Regions from separate parts of the Glutamicibacter sp. NPDC087831 genome, predicted to be linked through region 1. Evidence: riboswitches for the same ligand, from Rfam matches in the RefSeq annotation. Region 1 holds a riboswitch; each other region holds the start of a gene.
The links. Region 1 has a riboswitch for S-adenosylmethionine ahead of ACIOJF_RS07825 (substrate-binding domain-containing protein). Riboswitches for the same ligand answer to the same signal wherever they lie in the genome.

Region 1 (2,196 bases):
CACCTGATTCACGTTGTCCTTGTCGACAAAAATCGGCTCGGCATAGCTGGTGCTCGGAACCAGATCGGTTTGCCCATCGAGGAACAGGGCGATATTAGTGGCCGAGGCAGCGGCAATCTGCTTGGTGGGCTGAGCGACGGTGAACTGGTATGAACTGTCCGGGTTCGCTATCAAATCCAGGGCCCCGGGCTCTGCGTCCACTCCATACAGCTTGATGTCGCCACCAGTGGGATCGATGGCCTGCGCGGCACCGATCAGCGGCATGTCCCAGCAGGACCAAATCGCGTCAACTTCGCCCTCGGGCAGCCTGCGCAGTTGGTCCTGGATCTGGTTTTTGGCATCCTCGATGGTGCCTTCGTATTTGTCCTGGAGTTCCGGGGTGATCTTCTCGATATTTGGGTAGTCTTCCAGCACCAGGTTCAGGCTGTTGTAGCGGATCCGGCAGGGAGTCACACCGGGGAAGCCGTTGAAGACCAGAATCTTCCCCTTGCCGTGGAGGTCTTCAGCCATGGTGCGAGCCAGCGTGGTGCCGACGTTCCAGTTGTCGCTGGTGACGTTGTTCTTCGAGTATTCGCTTTGGAAATCGATGGTGAACAGCGGGATCCCGGCGGCGTCCACCTTGGCCAAGGCAGGAGTGAGCGTTTGGGCATCGCCCAGGATCACCACGATGGCATCGGGCGACTGGGTGATCAGGTTTTCTACGTCAGAGACGTGCTTCTCGTCTTTGGCTTCGGCTTGGGTAGCGATGACCTCGCCGCCGAGCTCTTTGATGCGCTCTTGGATCTGCTGGTAGACCACGCGCGAGTAGTCGTGCAGGATATCCTTGGCCGCGATGCCGACCTTTTTGCCTTTGAGTGAAGGAACGTTGTCGAGCTTATGCTCGGCTTGCGGATTACTGCTTTGCGCCACAACCGGCGCTATTTCCGGCCGTGGTTCTTTCAGCGAGCAGCCAGTCAGCAGTGTTGCTGCCGCCATCGCTGAAGCCAGAACTTTCAAGGCGTTCGGACGAGTACGAGTCATGTCGTCCCTCTCTTAGACAAATTGAACGAGGGATCCCGAACAGAAGTTCATGCTTCTAGACCCGGGAGTTCCATCGAACCTGGCGTTAGCACTACCTGCTGGTGCAGGCTTGCTGCGGCGTCTCGGAGCCAGGTCTCTCAGCCGCTCTGGATGGGTTGTGCTCCGAGTCAAGCATTACTGGCAGGTCCTCGGGAAGGGCGCTGTCATGCGGAGGAACAGCAGGACAAAATACGTCATCTTCGCGCCTTCGCCCTGCCGGAAAACGGGCAGATAAGACGTCATATGACCTTCGCATGACGCAATTGGCATGCCGGAACTGGATCTCAAGAACGTTCCCGCAGGCATCGATTGGGAACACAGCGTGGATCAGGGCACTTCCATGCGACCGCATAGAATGGCCATTCAAGATCAATCGGCAGAAGAGGCGGCAAGTGGATCCAGCAGGCGTGATTGCCTTCATGTTCGGGTTGCTGAGCATAACGCTGGTCGCAGCGTTCCTCGCCCCGATGGCACGGGACCGGAAGCTCGCTCGCAATGCGGCGATCGGCATCAAGACGCGCCACACCTTGGCCAGCGATGACGCCTGGTTCGCCGGGCATCAGCAGGCTGCGCCCCTGCTTGCCGCGGCTTCCTGGGCCGGTTGGGCGGCATTGGCCAGCGCAGCAGTTCTCTGCCTGCTGGGCCAATTCGGTTTCGCCTTCGCCGCGACCGGAACCGGCTACCTGGCCGCCATCGCGTTGCTGGTGATCTCGACTGCCACAGCGAATAAGGCCGCGCGGAGCTTCCCGGCGGCAGGCCTGGGCTAATCCAGCACTGCTTAAAGCAACGGATCGCGCCATCTGCCGATGGCGCGATCCGCTGCTTTCTTGGAAGGCGTGCTGCTAAAGCAGTACGGCTCCCAGGACCAGTACAGTCAGGAACCCCGCGGTGCCCTGGATGGCGGTAGCCACGCTCAGGGTCTTGTAGGCGGTGATCACCGGAATGCGGCTGAGCTGCGAGACGACCCAGAAGTAGGAGTCGTTGGCGTGCGAGACAACCATCGCACCGGCGCCTACTGCCAATACGGATAGCACCATGCCCAGCTCCGAACCCAAGCCCAGGGAGCCGAGCATCGGAGCGACCAGCGCGGAAGTGGTCACCATTGAGACGGTGGACGAGCCCTGGGCGGACTTCAGT
Region 2 (2,196 bases), 160 kb from region 1:
CGTAAACCTCATTATCCACAGAATATGTGGATAACACTCCTCTACCTGTGGACTTCCCTGTTCACAGTCTGGGGAGAACTCTGTGGATTACCCCACTCTACGTATCATTAATATCTGTTGACTTGGTTGTTTGTATTCGCACACCTGTGGACAGAAACTTAATTCATTGAAGCTCACGCCAACCGACCCAAGGTTATCAACACCCTTAATCGCCCAGTTCCCGGGGTTTTTCAGCCTTTGTACACATTTGCCCACGTCTTGTCCACAGTTTTGTGGATAACCTTGTGGATACTGGTGAATTTACAAAACCCTAAGTCACCGTGGATTAAATTCGCCAGCAAGGCCGGATCTTCCAGTAGTCCACAATCGGCTAGGGTTTCTGCGTTCGGGGGCGGTGGATAACTTAATGTGTGCAACGACTCGGCGGGCGAACCTGGATCAGCGACTGGGCTGCCGGCGCACTCTCGCCACTTCGCGTCCGCGACGCGCGCCAGTGAAGACGCCATAAAGCGCCGGTTTCATTTGTGATGCGCAGCCTTTGCATGGCTCGGAAGCCCCATGCGAGGGTTGCCGGCAATTCTCTGCCGCTCTGGTCCAGCGTGCAGCGAGGATCCATGAGCTATCTGCGTGGTTCTGTTCGACGGCCCAGACGGGTGGCGGATATGGCGAGTTCAAGGTTTCTCGCGACAGATACTTTGATGACGAGGTTATCGCCAAATGCCTGGGGCAGCTGGCCCAAGAAGGCAGGCCATGAGATTGCCAGCCATCTTGCCACGTCTTCTGGGTGGCGTGAGAGAACGGGCATTGCCGGTGTCGAGGGCTGCGGGGAACGGCTCAACCCGCCTAACCGGAATTCAAAAAGCTCCGGCCAGATCGATGTTTTGATCTGGCCGGAGCTTTGGAAGATGCGAAGCGCTTATACGAGCTCAGGAATCGGCAGCGAATGGAACCGCGAATCATGGAAGATCTGTGGCGAGTGCTCGGAGGTGCGGTGCCCGTGGACTTCCATCAGGACTACCCAGTGATCCCCCGCTTCGACCTCGTTGTAGATCGAAGTCTCCAACCACAACGTTGAGTCGTTGACGAAGAGCGCGCCCTGATCCGAGGAATAGGTATCGATTCCGCGGAACCGGTCGCCATTTTTCGAGGCAATCTGAGCGCAGACACCATCATTGCGTTCGCTCAGCACCGAGACGCCAATGCGGCCAGCTTCGCGCAGCTTTGGCCAAGTGTTCGAGGACTTCTGCACGGCGAACATCACCAGTGCAGGTTCGAGGGAAACTCCCACGGTAAACGATGAAGCGACAAGTCCCGTCTTCACGCCATCCAGTTCTGCACAGAGGGCGGCTACCCCTGATGGATGCTGAGCGAAAACCTTGCGCAGGGTCAACGGGTCAAGTTCAAGATTCAATGACATGGCTCGATTCCTTTGGGTCTTGCCCACCGCGCAGTAGCCTGCAAGCATTGGCTTCTCGTTACTCGAAGCCGCTTGGGCTGAAGTTCCGCGCCGTGTGCGGTACTTGTTCCAGCACATTTTGCGTGGAACCGAATCCTCACCTGGAGCACCCCACTACCGTTGAGAGGGTTGCCGATCAGCAAGCCAGGGCTTATAGCTGATGCTCTTGATTCTGTTTAAAACGATATGGCTCATGACGAACAGCCGTCAAACATTTCACTTCGCAAATCGCAATATTCGACGCAATATTCGATCCAAGGCCCCACCAGAAGTCCTTGGGCAGCCTTTTATTCGCTATGCGCCGCGCTTCTTGAACCCCTCGGCCCCCATGATCGCAGCAGGCTTCCGCCGCCCTTGATTCGGCAGAACACTAACGCCTCCCCTGGGCTCGGGGCCCTGGCGCGAATCCCCTACCGCCCACCGTAATGAAACTTGGTTTCCCGGCATGACGCTGAGGTTCATGCCACTATTGGTCATGGAGTGCATTGAGTCACACTCCTGCTTATTGTTCTCCGTAACCATCGATGACGATTGAGGAATAGCCACACCATGGTAGAGATTCAGGCCAACCATTCAGAATTGACCCCACTGCGTTTCTTGGAACGCACAGTCGAGGCCTATCCGAAGAAGACCGCCGTCATCCATGGAACTCGCATCTTCTCCTATGAAGAATTCGAAGCACGGGTGCACCGCTTTGCCCAGGCGCTGAAGGCTCGCATTGAGCCGGGCGACCGCGTGGC
Region 3 (2,196 bases), on a different contig from region 1:
CGAGGATCGCGGTCATGCCGGAGAGCCCAAGGATATAAGGCAGGATCGGCACGACCGCGCCGGAAGCGAAAAGGATGAACGAGGTGGCCGCCGCGCCGGTGGCCGACCCCAGTTCCTGGTGCTCCTTCTCGAGTTCTTCGCCGCGGCCTTCCGGGTTCAACGAGAAGTCGGGGTTGCAATCGCAGGTGAACAGGCCCATGCGTTCTGCGGCCCGGTGCGCTGCATCTTCATCGCTCATTCCGCGGGCCTTGTAGATCAGCACCAGCTCGTTGGCGTCCAGATCGAGGTTCGGGGCGGCGGTTAGCGTGACCTGGGTTGGTCGCGAGGCGGTCAGCAGCTCGCGCTGGGAACGCACCGAGACGTATTCGCCAGCTGCCATGGACAGTGCGCCGGCCAGCAAACCGGCAACACCGGAGAACAGCACGAAGGTCGCTGAAACACCGGTCGCACCGATACCCATGATCAACGCCAGGTTGGAAACCAGCCCGTCGTTGGCGCCGAAGACCGCAGCGCGGAAGTTGCCCGAAAGGCGCGCACGGCCTGCTGTAGCCAGCGCCCGGACGACCTCTTCGTGGACCTGTTCGTCGGCCGCCATCTGCGCGGTGGCGTCCTTGTCGTCGCGGTAGGGCGAACTGCTTTCGGAGCGCTGGGCCATGGCCAGCACGAAGACCGAACCGAAATGCAATGCCAGGAAACGCAGCATGGTGCGTCGCAGCGACGGGCGGACTTCCTTGAAATGCTCGCCGAGCAGGACGCGCCAGTGGGATTCGTGGCGGGCTTCCGCCTCTGCAAGGCCCAGCAGGATTTGCCGTTCTTGACCGGTTTTCTTTTCCGCGAGGGCCCTGTAGATGGAGCCTTCGGCGACTTCATCAGCGAGATACTTGCGCCATCGCTGGATCTGCGCTTTGGTAGGTTCGGTTTCTGGGTGCTGTGGCATCGCGACGATGACTCTCCTGGAACATGGATTTTCCAATGAAACCCGTGGATCGGATCAACCACCCAGTTTAGTCAGGGCTCCTGCACTTGGGAATTTGGCAAGGCTAAAAGCAATTCTCTTGCCCGCGGGATTTCCGGCTACCGGCAGCACCAGCTGCAATTCAGAAGTGGCCGGATCATAGGTCGGCCTGCGGGCGCAACGGGCAATGAGCCGTTCAAGCCTGAGCGGATCTGCAACGTAGCGGGTGCGCCAGCGCCCCTCGGCCTTGAACTGCACTTGGCCGGTCTGGCGGTCGATGACGGGCAGAATCGGATATGCCATGGAGGTCAACTCTCTTGCGAGCTCTTGCCCGTGCACCTGTTGGTGCGCGGACCGCTTCCTCATCCGAACCACCCATGAACTTGGGGTTGGTGCGCGGCCAGTCGGAGCTTGGCGCCGCGTCTCGTGAAGCAACATTTCCGATGGTACCGCCGGCGGCAGGGCGCGGTGAAGTCCGAATGCGTAATATGACTGCGGCTCAGCTGCCCGGGGCAAAGGCATTGGCCAGTTGCTGCAGCTTCTCGCGTTGTTCGGCCCATTGCCCCGCGGTGTAGTCGGGCAGCAGATCCAGTTGCGCGGTCCAGCCAGCGCGGCCATCGAGCTGCTCGCGGATAATATCCAGATGCCCTGCATGCCGGGAGGTTTCGGCGAGCGCATGGATGAGCAGGTGATCCAAGGTGGTTTTGCCAGCTGGCCCCCACCACGGTACCTCTACGGGACAGTCCAGGGGCAGATCGCTGATGGCTTCATCGGCGAAGGCGATGGCTTTCCGATACAGGCCGATCAGCTGTTGCGCATCCATATCTGCTGGCGGGAGGAAATCCGCGTCGGGATCATGCGGCGCAATGAATTCGCGAACGTAGCGGTCATCGGCCCTGCGCTTGAGGCAGGTGCCGAAATATTCGTATTCATTGATCGCCAAATGGTGCAGTACTCCCAGGATATGGGTGCCTGTAGGGGTGAGCGGAGTGCGTGCCAGGTGTTCGGCGAGGCCTTCTGCCTTGTAGATCGCATTCTCGCGCGCGTCGTTCAGGTACCCGCAGAGCTTGTCCTTGGTGCTGTCCATGGGCAGAGTCTAGTGAGCGCTGCAGTCTCGCGGTAGAGGGCGCGGTGTGTTTACCATTGGTAAACTTGCCCCGCAGGCCTTGAAGCCAAAGTGGTTGCGGTTGTTGCTGCAGAAAACGTCGAGGAGCCAAACGATGAAAACCTTGCCAGTTGAA
Region 4 (2,196 bases), 540 kb from region 1:
CCGCGCAGCTTCCCTTCCATGCTCAGGCCATGTTCACCGCGACGCACATCCACGTGTGCCATGGCTGGTTGCTCGCTGAACTCCACCGGGGCCTTGGCCGTAGAACCGCCGTTGACGATCTGCACTCCAGCTTCACGCAGGGCTTCGAACGCATCCAGCAGGTCCTGGCCTGGAAGATCCATCAAGGAGATCCACTCCTTGGGATCCCACGAATGGCGATAAGTATCTTGTTCAACGTGTTCACGCAACCGGTCCAGTTCAACGACCGCACGACGCTGCTTCTTGGAGAACCGCGTATCAAAAGCGACATTGCGCCAGCTGATCCCGGTTTGGATCCAGGGGCTCTTGGTGCCCTGGCGGGCCGGGCGTGCCTGCAAGGTCAGCGCGTCCTCGCCGCCATAACGCGGTTCGCTGACCACTTTCAGGATCAATCCCAGCGGTTCTTCGGCAACCAGCGGCTCATCGGAAATGACTGGAAGCAGACGGTCAAGGGTGCGTTCCCACTGCGGCTTGCTATTGCGTTTCCATGCGTGGGGATCCACCCCGGAGTCGGAGACGAAGAAGCCCTGGTCTTCTTCGGTGGTGACCTCAATGAGCAAGGCGGCGACGTCTTCACAGGACTGAACCCCCGGATGCTTGCCGCAGAAGCTGGTGAAGCTGATATTGCCCGCGGTGATTTCCAATTGGGCCATCACCGATTCGCGCAGCACCACACCGGAGATGCGGGTAGATCCCGGGCGCATTACCCGGTTGGCGATCTGCACTTTTCCGGAATCACACAGGAATTGGCCCAGGTTGTATTCGGATTCGGTCACCAAGGTCTGGGCCGCAGAAAGTGTCAGCTGGAATTCCATACTCGCCGTTCATTGTTCGTGCAGTGGGCGCCCGAGAGCTAGATTCCATCTTAGCGAGCCGGAAAGCAAGATGCCCGGTGACGAAAAGTTACTTCTGCCCTTTACCCGCGGGCCCTGCAACCGATAGAAATTAATCACTGAATCACGAGTTCCACTCTTTGAGCCCTGGCTGAGTGGACGGCAACCCTCCTGCGTCATTGTGCGGGGTGCCCCAGGTGAAGATTCGACGCATCTTGAACGCCAAGATGCGTAAGCGATGGCGCCCCTTGCGCCAGAAAGGGGATCAATTCCCCATGACTAATGCAGCATCTGCCCCAACCGTATCCGAAGACCGCGCACAGCGCCTGCAGGAAGCAGGCAAGGGCTGGGGCGAACGAATTTCGGCTGCCCCGCAAAGTGCCCAATTGACTTTCACCGTCGAGGGCGAAGGCTTCGATTCGGTAGCCAGCAACATTGTCTCCGGCAAGCACACCTTCCAGGTCGACGAGCCAGCTGCCCTGGGCGGCAGCGACCTGGCCGCAAGCCCCGTGGAATACGCGCTCGGAGCGCTCATCTCCTGCCAGGTTGTGGTCTACCGCTTGTACGCGCAGAACCTCGGCATCCAGGTGGACGACGTGAAGATCCAGGCCAATGGCCACCTCGATGTCCGCGGACTCTTCGGCATCGACCAGACCATCCGCCCCGGCTTCTCGTCGGTGGATCTGGACATCCGGATTGCCGGACCGGAATCAGCTGAACGCTATGAAGAACTGCGCCGCGCAGTGGATGCACACTGCCCGGTGCTGGACCTCTTCGCCAATCCGGTGCCCGTGACAACCGCGGTAAGCATCGCAGAGACCAACTAGAGTTCGCTGAACTAAAAAGCACCGCGGCGGCCCCCGACTTCAGGGGCCGCCGCGGTGCACTTCTAGCTGAAGCCAACTATTGCCCCAGGAAGTTCAGCAGGACTTTGCCGGAGCGAGCCGAATCCTTGGCCGTTTCGAAGGCTTCAAGCGCATCGGCGACCGGGAACTCGTGGGTTACCGCCTCGGAAACCTGCAGTGAACCGTCGGCCAGGGCAGCAAGCACATGGTCGATTTCGTCGTTGAAGCGGAAGGAACCAACCAGTTCCAGCTCGCGGGTAATAGCCAGCGAAATGAGTGCGGGTTGTTCTCCTGAGGGCAGCAACCCGACCATGACCACTCGACCGCCGCGCACGGCACCGCGCACCGCGGAGGCCAATCCGCGGTAGGTGCCGCTGGCCTCGATGACCACGTCCGCGCCCACCTGGGCGATTGCTTCCTGGCCATCGGCGCGCAGGGTGGAGGTGGCACCGAGCTGCTTGGCAATCTCCAGCGGCTTG

Region 2: another riboswitch for S-adenosylmethionine. It lies ahead of ACIOJF_RS07110 (flavin reductase family protein); the one in region 1 lies ahead of ACIOJF_RS07825 (substrate-binding domain-containing protein).
Region 3: another riboswitch for S-adenosylmethionine. It lies ahead of ACIOJF_RS16450 (hypothetical protein); the one in region 1 lies ahead of ACIOJF_RS07825 (substrate-binding domain-containing protein).
Region 4: another riboswitch for S-adenosylmethionine. It lies ahead of ACIOJF_RS10345 (OsmC family protein); the one in region 1 lies ahead of ACIOJF_RS07825 (substrate-binding domain-containing protein).

Annotation. Positions count from the first base shown of each region.
Region 1 covers NZ_JBIUVH010000002.1:294,787-296,982, reverse strand. The annotation lists gene ACIOJF_RS07825 (substrate-binding domain-containing protein) at 1-1,020, opposite strand, end outside; SAM riboswitch class I at 1,088-1,177, opposite strand; gene ACIOJF_RS07820 (SdpI family protein) at 1,452-1,826, shown strand; gene ACIOJF_RS07815 (GntP family permease) at 1,902-2,196, opposite strand, start outside.
Region 2 covers NZ_JBIUVH010000002.1:133,144-135,339, reverse strand. The annotation lists gene ACIOJF_RS07110 (flavin reductase family protein) at 917-1,417, opposite strand; SAM riboswitch class IV at 1,512-1,628, opposite strand; gene ACIOJF_RS07105 (long-chain-fatty-acid--CoA ligase) at 2,006-2,196, shown strand, end outside.
Region 3 covers NZ_JBIUVH010000006.1:44,806-47,001, forward strand. The annotation lists gene ACIOJF_RS16445 (VIT1/CCC1 transporter family protein) at 1-937, opposite strand, end outside; gene ACIOJF_RS16450 (hypothetical protein) at 992-1,258, opposite strand; SAM riboswitch class IV at 1,274-1,387, opposite strand; gene ACIOJF_RS16455 (DinB family protein) at 1,455-2,042, opposite strand; gene ACIOJF_RS16460 (helix-turn-helix domain-containing protein) at 2,176-2,196, shown strand, end outside.
Region 4 covers NZ_JBIUVH010000002.1:831,804-833,999, reverse strand. The annotation lists gene ACIOJF_RS10350 (DEAD/DEAH box helicase) at 1-854, opposite strand, end outside; SAM riboswitch class IV at 995-1,116, shown strand; gene ACIOJF_RS10345 (OsmC family protein) at 1,148-1,699, shown strand; gene ACIOJF_RS10340 (L-idonate 5-dehydrogenase) at 1,776-2,196, opposite strand, start outside.